Regions from separate parts of the Caulobacter sp. CCNWLW153 genome, predicted to be linked through region 1. Evidence: predicted binding sites of a transcription regulator. Region 1 holds the regulator's gene; each other region holds the start of a gene.
What was found. Region 1 encodes LexA, which represses DNA repair genes until DNA is damaged. Its sites were predicted from a motif close to ATGTTCNCNANNTGTTCT; they were not measured.

Region 1 (4,297 bases):
ACGATCTGGCCCGGCCAGCCGGTCGAGAAGCTGAAATAGTAGAGGCCGTCCCGCTTATGCAGGAACGGCGCCTCGCCGTACTTCTTCTTCGGATCGTCGGCCGGATAGCCGGTGACCACGAGGTTCTCGATCGGGCCGGCCAGCGAGGCCATGTCGGCGCCCAGCCGCACGATCTTGGGAACCCGGGTGCCGAACAGCATGTAGGCCTGGCCGTCGTCGTCGATCAGCACCTGCGGGTCGATCGGCTCGTCGCCGGCATTGGCGTCGCGGGCCTTGTCGACCAGCGGCGCGCCGATGGCGTCCTTGAACGGGCCCTGGGGCCGATCGGCCACGGCCACGCCGATCTTGTCGCCGCCGACGGGTGCGTAGAAGTAATACTGGCCGCCGCGCTCGACCGCGCCCGGCGCCCAGGCCTTGGCGTCGGGCCTGGCCCACTTGAACACCGTCACGTCCAGGAACGCCCCGTCGTCGCTCCAGGTCTTCAGGTCCTTGGAGCTGTAGAGCCGCCAGGACGTCGAGTCCCAGTACTTGCCCGAGTTCGAGGCGTCGTCCGTGGCGTAGACATAGACCGTGTCGCCGAACACGTGCGGCGAGGGATCTGCGCTGAACCGCTGGGTGATCGGCTGGGCGGCGGCGCCGAGGCCGAGCGCAAGGCAGAGGGCTGCGCTGAGAGACGCAATGGGCGCGTAGGACATGGGTGCTCCTCCGATCGACCGATGGCGCGGCGCGTCTTGCACGACGCGCCGCACGGCCTTGAGCCTGAAGTAGCAGCTTCGATTAACTCAGACAAATATGCGTTCAGCGGGCCGTGACCCGCGTCGCGCCGCTACGGGTGACCTTGAAGCTGAGCGACACGCGCAATTGGCGACCCTCGGTGGGCGCGCCGCCCCGGGTGACAGCGTCGGTGCTCGCGCCCGCCAGCAGCTTCAGTGTCGCCTGGTCAAAGCCGTAGTCGACGGCTTCCACCGCCTCGATGCGACAATCGGCCAGGGCGCCGGCGGCGGCCACGCGGCAGAGGGCGGTCGTCTGCGCCGAGACGCCGCCGCGTACGGCGCGGTCGGGATAGTAGCCGGTGAAGGGCCAGCGGCCCCTGTGCAGCCCGACCTCGGCGAGCGTCAGAACCGGTTCGCCTGTCGGCGGCGCGACGGCGGCGGCCTGCGTGGCCAGCAGCAGGAGCATCATGGCTATTCCCCAGAGCAACAATGCATCGAGCCTTAAGGGGCGCTCCAGACGCAAGCAAGGCGCGAGCGCCTTTCGACACCCGCGCCTCGCGCGTCTTGCCTGGTGACGGCCGCCGTCAGTGATAGCGGCGGATCAGGCCCACCAGCTTGCCCTGCACCTCGACCTGGTCGGGACCGAAGATCCGGGTCTCGTACTTGGGGTTGGCCGCTTCCAGGGCGATCGAGCCGCCCTTCTTGCGCAGGCGCTTGAGGGTGGCTTCCTCCCCGACCAGAGCAACGACGATCTCGCCGCTGTTGGCTGTGTCGCCCTTGCGGATGATCACATAGTCGCCGTCGAGGATGCCGGCCTCGATCATCGAGTCGCCCTGCACCTCGAGGACGTAGTGCTCGCCGCCGCCCAGCATGGTCTCGGGCACCGGCAGGCGGTCGCGTTCATGCTGGATGGCGTCGATCGGCGTGCCGGCGGCGATGCGGCCCAGGATCGGCAGCTCGCGGCTGGTGTCGGGCAGGGGCGCGAGCGGGGCAGGAGCCGACGGGGCCGGACCGCCGCCCTCAAGCACCTGCGGGCGGAACGCGCCGCGGCCCTTGGGCGGGGCGGCCGTGGTGGCCTGCTGCGGCAGCTTCACCACCTCCAGCGCCCGGGCCCGGTGAGCCAGGCGACGGATGAAGCCGCGCTCTTCCAGGGCCGTGATCAGCCGGTGGATGCCCGACTTCGACGCCAGGTCCAGGGCCTCCTTCATCTCGTCGAAAGAGGGGGAGACGCCGGTCTCCTTGATCCGTTCGTGGATGAACATCAGCAGCTCGTGCTGCTTGCGGGTGAGCATGACGGCCTCGCAAGTCGTCGCGGAACAAACCGCAAACCTTTCGAATGTTCTCTAGGTGTTCTTGGTTAAGGTCAAGTGAATTGCAGCGACCGGCGTTCTTTGAAATCGAGATCGGAGACGATGTCAGAAACCACCGCCTAAGTGACTGATTTCACGCCGATTGATCGCGCTGTCCTGATGCGCTGGCGAATGCACGCCATGCCCGGATGAGCACGGATTTTCCGTGAACGGCGGGATAGGCCCGAACCGGCTTGGGTGGAAATCCGCGCGCTGGAACGCCGATTCCCGCCGCTAGGTCACCGATTCACAGCCGTCGGAACGAGCGATTCCATCGCGGTCCGGCGCCGGCCTCCCACGAGAACAGCAACACCTCGGCGCGGCCCACCAGGTTCTCGAACGGCACGAAGCCCATGCCGGTCTGGGCGGGCAGGTTCACGTCCACGGCCGGGTTCCAGGCGCAGCGGGCCTCGCCGGCCGGTATGGGGCCGGGGTCGAAGCGGCTGTCGAGCGAGTTGTCGCGATTGTCGCCCATCACGAAATAGCAGCCCTCGGGCACGCGATAGGCCGCCGTGTTGCCTGCCGCCGTACGCGGGCCGTAGCTGTTGACCAGGTGGGTCCTGCCGCCCGGCAGGGTCTCGGCGAAGCGTTCGGCCGGCAGCACGCCGAACGGCGTCTCCTCGATCCGGGTCCCCAGCGGCTGCTGGGCCACGGGCGTTCCGTTGATGCGCAGCACCCCGTCGACCATCTGAAGTTCGTCGCCGGGCAGGCCGACCAGCCGCTTGATGACGTCGGTGCGGCCGTCGCCCGGCTTCTTGAAAACCACCACGTCGCCACGCGCGGGCTCTCGCCCCATCAGCCGCCCGTGCCCGATCGCCGGGCTCAGCGGCGCCGAATGGCGGCTCCAGCCGTAGGCGAACTTGTTGACCAGGATGTAGTCGCCGATCAGCAGCGTCGGCTCCATCGAGGCCGACGGGATCGTGAAGGGCTGGCACAGCACCGTGCGCGGCACGAGCACGATGGCGGCTGTCACCGCCAGCGTCCTGGCCCATTCCAGCAGGTGCGAGCGGGCGGAAGTCTTGCCGGCGGTCATGCGAAAAGCCCCTCGATCAGTGTCCGGGACTGAATGATCCGCGTGAGCTTGGCCGAAACGTGGCCGACCGGCGTTATCGAGGCGTCTGGCGATTATCTTGGTTCTGCGCTCTCAATTCCGAGCATCCCCGCCTTCGCGGGGAAGGACGGATTTTTCCAGTCTCTTCTGAGGTCCCCAGACCTTACCCGATCAGTTCGCGCGTCGCGGCCGTCACGTCGGCCTGGCGCATCAGGCTTTCGCCCACCAGCATAGCCTTGGCGCCCGTCGCCTCCATCCGCACCACGTCGGCATGGGTGAAGAGGCCGCTTTCGGTGACCAGCAGCGAGCCTTCCGGCGCCAGCTTCGACAGCCGCTCGGTCACCGCCAGGTCGACGACGAAGCTCTTGAGGTCGCGGTTGTTGACGCCGAACAGCGTGGCGCCCAGCTTGCCGGCGCGCTCGGTCTCGGCCTCGTCGTGCACCTCGACCAGGGCGTCCATGCCAAGCCGCGCGGCCTCGGCCATCAGCTCGGCGGCCAGGGCGTCGTCGATCATCGCCAGGATCACCAGGATGGCGTCGGCGCCCAGGGCGCGGCTCTCGGCCACCTGCCAGGGATCGACCAGGAAATCCTTGCGGATGCAGGGCAGGTCGGTCGCCGCCCGCGCGGCCACGAGATACTCGTCGGCGCCCTGGAAGCTCGGCCCGTCGGTCAGCACGGACAGGCAAGCCGCGCCGCCGGCCTCATAGGCCTTCGCGAGCGCCGGCGGATCGAAATCGGCGCGGATCAGGCCCTTGGACGGCGAGGCCTTCTTGATCTCGGCGATCAGGGAGAGCTTGCCCGGCGCATGCTTGGCTTCCAGCGCCGCCTTGAAGCCGCGCGGCGCCGAAGCGGCCTTGGCGGCGGCTTCCACGTCGGCCTGCGAGCGGGCGGCCTTCCGACCGGCGACGTCCTGCCGCTTGTAGTCGGCGATCTTGGCGAGAATGTCGGTCATACGGGCTGGACTTCAGCGTTGGTGGCGGACACGAGGCCGGCGAGGGCGGCCTTGGCGCGACCGTCGTCGAGCACGGCGCCGGCCAGTTCCACGCCTTCGCGCAGGGTCTCGACCTTGTCGGCCACCAGGAAGGCGGCGGCGGCGTTGAGCAGCACGATGTCGCGATAGGCGCCGGTCTCGCCGTCGAGCAGGCGGGTCAGGGCCGCGGCGTTGAAGGCGGGATCGCCGCCGG
Region 2 (4,297 bases), 280 kb from region 1:
GGCTCGGATCTCGCTCGACCTGACCGACACGGCCGACGATACGATGGCCTACTACGGCGGCACGGGCGACGACACCGTCACCGGCATGGCCGTCTCGAACGGCCAGGTCTGGCTGGTCGGCGCGGCCGGCAAGGACCTGGCGGGCCTGCCCACCGTGGGCCAGAAGGACGGCTACGTCGCCCAGATCGACATCGACACCGGCGCGGCGACCTGGGAACAGCGCCTGACCGGCAAGGACGGCTACGCCACCCCGACCTCGATCGCGGTCGACGCCTCCGGCTCCAGCGCCCTCGATGTCTTCGGCCTGCCGCGCGGGGCGATGAACTTCACCCAGTCGGACAAGATCGTCTCGGCGACCTCGGCCCGCCCGGGCGACACCTTCCAGATCCGCACGCGCGAGCGCGGTCCGCTGACGACCATCACCATCAGCGCCAACGACACGCTCGAGACCCTGGCCGACAAGATCCGCCGCGCCTCGGGCAACGCCGCCAAGGTGTCGATCAGCAGCGACGGCAACATGCGCAAGCTGAGCATCACGCCGGCTTTCAAGACCTCGACCGTCGAGATCCTGCCGGGCAAGGGCGACAGCGACGTGCTGGACGCGCTGGGCCTGGCCTCGGGCGTGGTGCGCAACACCAAGACCGAGAGCGGCCGCACCGTCTCGGCCGACGGCAAGGGGCCGGTCTACGGCCTCAAGCTCAATCTCGACATGAGCCTGGCCGACGCCGAGTCGCGCGCCACGACCGCCGACCTCCTGAAGTCGGCGACGGCGGCGATCCGCAACGCCTATCGCGAGATGGCCGACATCGCCAACGGGGTGAAGGTCGACACGTCCTCGACCAAGAGCAACACCACCGGCACGGCGCCCGCCTACCTGACCAACCAGATCGCCAACTACCAGGCCGCGCTCGACCGCCTGACCGGCGGTTGACAATTGTAAGCGCCCTACGGCGCGGCGACGCTTGAAACCGTCACCAACGCGTCGTAGCCAGGGGGCATGGAACTTCTCAAAGACCGACGCGTGCTGCTGGGCGGCGGAGCGGCCCTGGCCGTGATCGCCGGCCTCGGCGTGGCCTTCGCGCTGATGGGCGGCAAGGACCGCAAGCCGGCCGAGGAACCGCCGGCCTCGCGCGCGGGCCTGATCGTCGAGACGGGGCGTCCCGATGACACCAAGCTCAACGATCCGGCTCGTCCGTTGCGCTGCTTCGTCGGCGGCCAGTTCGTGGGCGAGACCACCCTGGCCGAATGCGCCAAGAAGAACGGCGTGGCCACCGGCGCGCTCGACGTGGGCGTCGACGAGACCGGGGCCCTGGCCGCGGCCGACCAGGCCGGCACGGTGCTGACGCCGCTGCCGCCGCCGACCGTCGCCGCGCCGGTCGCCACCGCGCCCACCTCCACGCCGACCGGGCCCGCGGTGGCCAGCGCGCCGCTGGGCGTCTGCCAGCGCTATTCGGGCGGCCAGTGGAACAAGCTGCCGGGCGAGATCACCCAGAACGCCTGCATCCAGCAACTGTTCGCCGGCAAGTGCGAGCGTCCGGGCGGCGCCACCTACGGCCGCTGGGGCGACGAGACCCTGCGCCTGCTGCCGGGCCGGGTCGAAGCCTCGTCCGACAACCGCTCGTTCCACCTGGTGGTCGAGCAGGCAGCCAACTGCGCCATTCCCAGCGTCGGCTAAAGCGCGCCTGGGCGCGCTTTGATATTTGAATACGAACCTTTCCCTTCGGGGAAGGTTCTTGGGCCAAGGAGCTCTCTGATGCGCGTTTCCTCCATCGCCGCCGTCCTGGCCCTCGGCGCCGCCGCCATCGGCCTGTCGGGCTGCGTCAAGCAGACCAAGGCGCCCTTCGACCAGGGCGTCTGCAACCACGTCATCGAGAAGAAGGATGGCACGCTGCAGTTCAACCCGGTCGAGCGCAACGTGCCCAACATGGAGACCTGCGCGGCCACGCTTGAGGGCATGCGCATCCGGTTCATGCGCATGGGCCTGCGCAGGGAGCAACTGACCGGCTCCTACCAGGGCAAGTTCATCTTCGTGGAGAAGGAAGGCATCTATCTGGGCGACAGCTACGAGGGCGCCCGGTTCATGTCGCTGGTGCGCACGGGCGACGGCCGCCTGGCCGTGCCGGGGGCGCTGCCGGCGCGCTGACGCTTGAATTGAGCAGGAGAGGGCGGTGGATAACCGCCCTCCGTTCACAGGAACGTTCGTAGAACAAATCTTGATTTTGGTCTTGCCGAGTCGTTAACGTCCTGGCTTCGAGATTCCGGCGCGTTGGGTCGCCGGGCGAGAACAGGGCATCGCCATGGCTGGCAGCGTCAACAAGGTCATCCTCGTCGGCAACCTCGGGGCCGACCCCGAAATCCGCACCCTCAACTCGGGCGACCGCGTCGCCAACCTGCGCATCGCCACGTCAGAGACCTGGCGCGACCGCTCCAGCGGCGAGCGCAAGGAAAAGACCGAGTGGCACCGGGTCGTGATCTTCAACGACAACCTGGTGAAGGTGGCCGAGAGCTACCTGCGCAAGGGCTCGACCGTCTACATCGAGGGCGCCATCCAGACGCGCAAGTGGACCGACCAGCAGGGCCAGGAAAAGTATTCGACCGAAATCGTGCTGCAGAAGTTCCGCGGCGAACTGACCATGCTGGGCGGTCGCGGCGACGGCGCCGGCGCCGGCGCCGGCGCCTCGTCGGGCGGCGGCTATGACGACGGTTACGGCCAGGGCGGCGGCGGTGGCGGCTACGGCGGCGGCCAAGGCGGCGGCAACTTCGGCGGCGGCGCCCCGCGCAGCCAGCCCAGCGGCCCGCGCGAGAGCTTCTCGGCCGACCTGGACGACGAAATCCCCTTCTAAGCATCCGTCGTCGGATGAATTCGAAGAGGCGGCCGTTCCGAAAAGGGGCGGCCGCCTTTTCTTTGCGCGTTCGGCGCCGGAGCGCGCGGCGCCGAAGCTTGGTGCGCGCCCACGGCCCTCGCGGCGTTTGACGAGCAGGGCGGCGCAGCGTGCAGTGTCGTCGCGAAGGGCGCCGGATGGTGAGGTCCGTCGCCAAGGCCAGATCGACCAGAAGCCGTCGCGCCGTCAGTATGCGCGGCGGGGGATGGCGTGTTTTCCGTGTCCTGTCGAGTAACGGTGCTGGTGCATATTAAATGATCTCGTTTGTCGCTGGCGGAACCACGAAGAAAAGTGGGCTCCTGTAACGGCGATTTCTGTTTTTTGACCTGCGGTCGGGAGCCAGTCTCGTCGGGGGATCGAAAAGCAGGGGATAGCCGTGATCCAAGTCCAGTCGAACAAGCACGCGTTTCGTCGTCTGAAGGCCGCCTTGCTGGCGGCCAGCGTCATGGGGGCGGGGGCGCCGGCCCTGGCCGAGGAAGATCCCAAGGCGTCCGCCGACACGGTCGACGCCGTGGTGGTCACCGGCAAGCGGGTGTCGGAGGCCAGCGTCGCCATCGGCACCGATCAGGCCACCGCCACGGTCTCGATCACCCGCGAGGCCTTGCTGTCGGCCCCGGCCGGCGTGACCGGCCTGAAGATGCTGGAGAGCCTGCCGGGCTTCAACGTCCAGGCCAACGACGCGTTGGGCATGTACGAGTTCGGCAATTCGGTCTCGGTGCGGGCCTTCAACTTTCAGCAGATCGGCTTTCTGCTCGACGGCATCCCGATGGGCCGCAGCGACCAGTTCGGCGGCAGCCCGATCTATCGCTATGTCGACAACGAGAACCTGGCGCGGGTGCAGGCCTCGGCCGGCGCCGGCGATGTCTCGCTGCCCAGCTACGCCTCGCTGGGACCGATCGTCGACTACTTCACCAAGACCCCGGACGCGGAGGCCGGCGGCTCGATCAGCCAGACCCTGGGCGAGGACAACCTGCGCCGCAGCTTCCTGCGCCTGGAAAGCGGCAGGATCGGGCGGCTGTCTGGCTATGTCGCCGGTTCCTGGATCAAGGGCGACCTGTGGCGCGGTCCGGGCTTCATCAAGCGCGAGCACTACGAGGGCAAGCTCGACTACGCCTTCGAGAGCGGCGGGAACCTGACGTTCCAGACCGTTCACAACGACTATTACGACTACGACTCCCCGTCGATCACCAAGGCCCAGTACGACGGGACGGCGGGCGACCTATTCGGCCGCAAGGGGCGCGACTTCGCCTATCTCGGCTACGTGCCCAACCTGCCGGTCACGGCGACGGGCGTGCCGTACTCCAACACCGCCTACAACCAGTACTACAAGTTCGCGGTCAACGCCCGGCAGGACCACCTCTACGGCTTGTCGCTGAACAAGCCGATCGGCGAGGCCTTCGAGATCCGCTCGACCG
Region 3 (4,297 bases), on a different contig from region 1:
GCGCTCGCTGTCGGCGCTGGCCTGCAGCGACAGGCGCAGGTCGAGCTGGCTCATCACCTGGCGGGCCAGCACCTGCAGGGTGCGCTGCTGGAGGGGCGACAGGTCCTTGGGCGCGGTGTCGAGCACGCACAGCGTGCCGATCGGCAGGCCCTCGGCCGTCTTCAGCAGCGCGCCGGCGTAGAAGCGCAGGTGCGGATCGCCGGTGACCAGGGGATTGCAGTCGAACCGGTGGTCGCGCGTGGCGTCGGGGACCAGCAGGAAGTCGTCCTCGAGGATCGCCTTGGCGCAGAACGAGCTCTCCAGCGGCGTCTCGCGCACGCCCAGGCCCACCTCGGCCTTGAAGAACTGCCGGTGCTCGTCGATCAGGTTGACGACCGCGATGGGCGCGCCGCAGATCTCGGCGGCCAGGGCGACGATCTCGTCGAAGGCGGCCTCGCGCGGGGTGTCCAGGATGTCGTAACGACGGAGCGCCGCGAGGCGGCGAGCCTCGCGTTCCGACGCGGCAGCGGCGTTCATGCTGGTTGCGGCCCCCCGGTCCCCGCGTGTCGACTCGCCGACGAGGAAGGCCGGCGCGGTCCCTTAGACGCTTGGCGCGGCCAAGGGTTCCACGCAAGTATGGTGAAGCTGTTTAGCCCCAGCCTTCCGACACGCCTGCGCGGCGGGCCATGGGGGTGATGGCCGACGGTTTCTGCGAGGGCTGCGGCTGGTCGGCCGGCTTGCCGTAGAGCCAGCCTTGCGCGAAGTCGACGCCGGCCTTGCGGACCACTTCTTCCACCTCGGCGGTCTCGACCATCTCGGCCACGGTGCGGACGTTGAGGTCGCGGCACAGTTCGACAAGGCGGCGGACCATGGCCCCGTCGCGGCTGTTGCCGGCCAGTTCGCGCACGTAGCGGCCGTCGATCTTGACGATGTCGAGGGTCAGTTCCTGCAGGTAGGCGAACGAGGCCGCGCCGGCCCCGAAGTCGTCAAGGCAGACCAGAGAGCCCAGGCCGCGCAGGGCCTGGATGTGGCGGTTGGCGCGCGGCAGGTCGTCGATGGCGCTGGTCTCGGTGACCTCGAAGATCAGCTTGCTCTTTGCCGCCGGAGTGGCGGCCAGCAGGCGGCCGATATGGTCGACGAAGGTCTCGCTGACGATCGTGCGGCCCGAGACGTTGACGGCCAGGCGAACATTGCCGGCGCGGTCGGCGGCGATCCGGCGCACCGCCTGCTCGGCGATGGCGTGGTCCAGCTCCTCGATGATGTCGAACTCCTCGGCCATGCGGATCAGGGCGAAGGGGCTGGCGCCGTCCTCGAAGCGCACGAGGGCCTCGTGGTGGTGGGCCTGGCCGTTGGAGAGGTCGACCACGGGCTGGTAGGCGAGGGTGAAGCGGCGCTGGCTGACGGCCGCGCCCAGGGCGCCGGCGCGGGCCAGGGTGCGCTTGACCGAGCGGTTCATCGCCTCCGACAGGGTCATCGGCGGGGTGTCCTTCAGGCCCTCGCGCAGGAAGTCGTCGAGGGCGTAGCGCAGGGCCCGCAGGCCGCGCGACGAGGTTCCGCCGTCCAGCGGCACCACGTGGGCGCTGGCGTCGAGGGCGGCGATCTTGGTCAGGCGGGCGGCCAGGGCCTCGGGACGGTCGTCCTTGGCCCGCAGCAGGGCGAAGCGCTCGGGCGAGACCTGGGTGGCCATGGCCCCGGCATGGGACTCGGCCCGCACCGCGCCGGCGATCTTCATGTCGAGGGCCAGGGCCTCGGGCGGGGCCAGGCCGTCGCGCAGGGCGGTAAGGCCCGCGAACTCGACCATGGCCAGTTCGAGTTCGAGCCCCGTGACCCTTGCGGCTTCGAAGAGCCCCTTGGCGATCTCCTCGAAGTTCTCGCGCGGGCGCAGGCCGGAGGCGTCCAGGCCCCCCGCCGGGGCGCGGGCGGCGGTGATCGCCACCGAGGTACGTCCGAAATTGTCGGGGAGGGCGCGCAGAGTGACTCCGACGAAACGTTCCGGCTCGCCGGCGACGCGGACGGTGACCGGACCCCGGCGCTGGCCTTCGTCGAGAGCGTAGAGCGTCGCGTCCATCAGCGGGCGGTCGGCGGCGGTGAACAGGTCGCGCCAGACGCGGCCCATCAGGGAGACTTCGGATTTGCCCATGATCTTCTGCGCCGCGCCCAGGGCGAGGCTGACGCGATCGCCCTCGAGTTCGAGAAGCAGGTCGGCGCTGGCGAAGGCCAGACCGAGGAGACGGCGCGGATCGATAGACAAGGACGAAGGCTCCCCCAGAGGGCCTCATCCTGCGCCCCTTAGCTTAAGGAGCCGTGCATGGGGCGCGGCTTGGGGGCGTGGCGAGCGGAGTGCGGCGGCGGCGGGTCGCGGAATGGACCGGGCGAAGCGAAAAGAACATCTTGCGAACATGGAACAAAATGTGTACGCATTAATCATTCCACAGGCGGTGGGCGTAGCGGCGCCCGAACTTCCGGCCCAGCGGTCGGAATCATGGAATAAGGCGATCATCCAATGACCAGTCAGGCGGCTTTGAAACTCGTGGGCAAAGAAGAAGGCGACAAGGCGCGGGCGCTAGAAGCGGCTCTGGCGCAGATCGATCGGGCCTTCGGCAAGGGCTCGGTGATGAAGCTCGGCGAAAAGGGCAAGGTCGAGATCGAGTCGGTCTCCACCGGTTCGCTCGGGCTCGACATCGCGCTCGGCATCGGCGGCCTGCCCAAGGGGCGCGTCGTCGAGGTCTACGGTCCGGAAAGCTCGGGCAAGACCACCCTGGCCCTGCACGTCGTGGCCGAGGTCCAGAAGGCCGGCGGCACGGCCGCCTTCGTCGACGCCGAGCACGCGCTCGATCCGTCCTACGCCCACAAGCTGGGCGTCAATCTCGACAACCTGCTGGTCTCCCAACCGGACAACGGCGAACAGGCCCTCGAGATCACCGACACCCTGGTGCGCTCGGGCGCCGTCGACATCGTCGTGGTCGACTCCGTGGCCGCCCTGACCCCCAAGGCCGAGATCGAGGGCGAGATGGGCGACAGCCTGCCCGGCCTGCAGGCCCGCCTGATGAGCCAGGCGCTGCGCAAGCTGACCGGCTCGATCAACAAGGCCAACACCATCGTCATCTTCATCAACCAGATCCGTCACAAGATCGGGGTGATGTACGGCAGCCCGGAAACCACCACGGGCGGCAACGCCCTGAAGTTCTACGCCTCGGTGCGCCTGGACATCCGCCGCACTGGCTCGGTCAAGAACCGCGACGAGATCATCGGCAACAACGTCCGCGTCAAGGTGGTGAAGAACAAGGTGGCCCCGCCGTTCCGCGAGGTCGAGTTCGACATCATGTACGGCGAGGGCATCTCCAAGCTCGGCGAGATCATCGACCTGGGCGTCAAGGGCGGCATCATCGACAAGGCCGGCTCCTGGTTCTCCTACAATAGCCAACGCATCGGCCAGGGCCGCGACAACGTCCGTGAGTTCCTCAAGAACAACAAGGACCTGGCCAACGAGATCGAAACGGCCGTGCGCAAGGCCTCGCAGAAGATCGAGGAAGAACTGCTGGTCGGCGGTCCCGAGGACGGCGACGAGGAATAGGGAATTCGGCGCGCGCCTGCGCCGAACTTCGCGGCCGCCGCCCGCCGAGGGCGACCCCGCCTTAATAGCCCGCGGCGGAACGACACCGCCGTCGACGGCCGCGATCCCCGGACGCCTGGACCCCATGCCAGGCGTCCGATTTCGTTTCTCCTCCCCCGTGCACGGGGGAGGTGGGGCGGCGCAAAGCGCTGTGACGGAAAAGTGAGGGACTGAGCCCCCTCAGTCCCTCCGCGACAGCTCCCCCAAAGGGGGGCAGCATCCAGTTTGTGCGAGGCGCGACGCCAACAGATCCTCCCCCGTTGGGGGAGGTGGCCCGGAGGGCCGGAGGGGGGGTGTTCTCAGCTTTCGAGGCGCGTGCGGTCTGGACCACCCAGCACCCGGAGCCTCCGGCCGTCCACGACCGCCCCGCCTACTCCCCCATCCGGAACACGGCCCGCTGCACGCAGCGGGGCTGGCCGTCGAAGATCGCCACCCGGGCGGCGGCGGGCGGCGCCCAGTAGGCTAGGGCCTTGGGCGTCTCCACCGCCAGGGCGCCGGGGCCGGTGAAGTCGCAGACCTGGGCCTCGCGCTTGCGGCCGTCCAGGCGATAGACGTGGCGCGAGCATTGCGCGTGGCCGATCCGGCGCGACAGGCGCGCCTCGTCGAACGCGGTGGTCATCGGCGCCCTGCGGGAGACGGCCGCGAAGTCGGCCGCCGCGATGACGGGGCAGGGGTCTCCGTCCAGGCTCCAGCGGACGGCTTCCT

Region 2: a site for LexA is predicted at 2,193-2,210, ahead of ssb (single-stranded DNA-binding protein). Genes of this name have one in related genera too.
Region 3: a site for LexA is predicted at 2,363-2,380, ahead of recA (recombinase RecA). Genes of this name have one in related genera too.

Annotation. Positions count from the first base shown of each region.
Region 1 is NZ_JBAKFV010000001.1:732,437-736,733, forward strand. It holds gene V6S85_RS03290 (family 43 glycosylhydrolase) at 1-695, opposite strand, end outside; gene V6S85_RS03295 (hypothetical protein) at 799-1,182, opposite strand; gene lexA (transcriptional repressor LexA) at 1,298-2,005, opposite strand; gene lepB (signal peptidase I) at 2,310-3,095, opposite strand; gene trpC (indole-3-glycerol phosphate synthase TrpC) at 3,277-4,065, opposite strand; gene trpD (anthranilate phosphoribosyltransferase) at 4,062-4,297, opposite strand, start outside.
Region 2 is NZ_JBAKFV010000001.1:456,852-461,148, forward strand. It holds gene V6S85_RS01950 (hypothetical protein) at 1-931, shown strand, start outside; gene V6S85_RS01955 (hypothetical protein) at 998-1,675, shown strand; gene V6S85_RS01960 (hypothetical protein) at 1,754-2,143, shown strand; gene ssb (single-stranded DNA-binding protein) at 2,298-2,843, shown strand; gene V6S85_RS01970 (TonB-dependent receptor family protein) at 3,262-4,297, shown strand, end outside.
Region 3 is NZ_JBAKFV010000011.1:113,872-118,168, reverse strand. It holds partial or broken gene V6S85_RS26650 (GAF domain-containing protein) at 1-516, opposite strand, end outside; gene V6S85_RS17450 (EAL domain-containing protein) at 629-2,230, opposite strand; gene recA (recombinase RecA) at 2,483-3,553, shown strand; gene V6S85_RS17440 (hypothetical protein) at 3,963-4,297, opposite strand, start outside.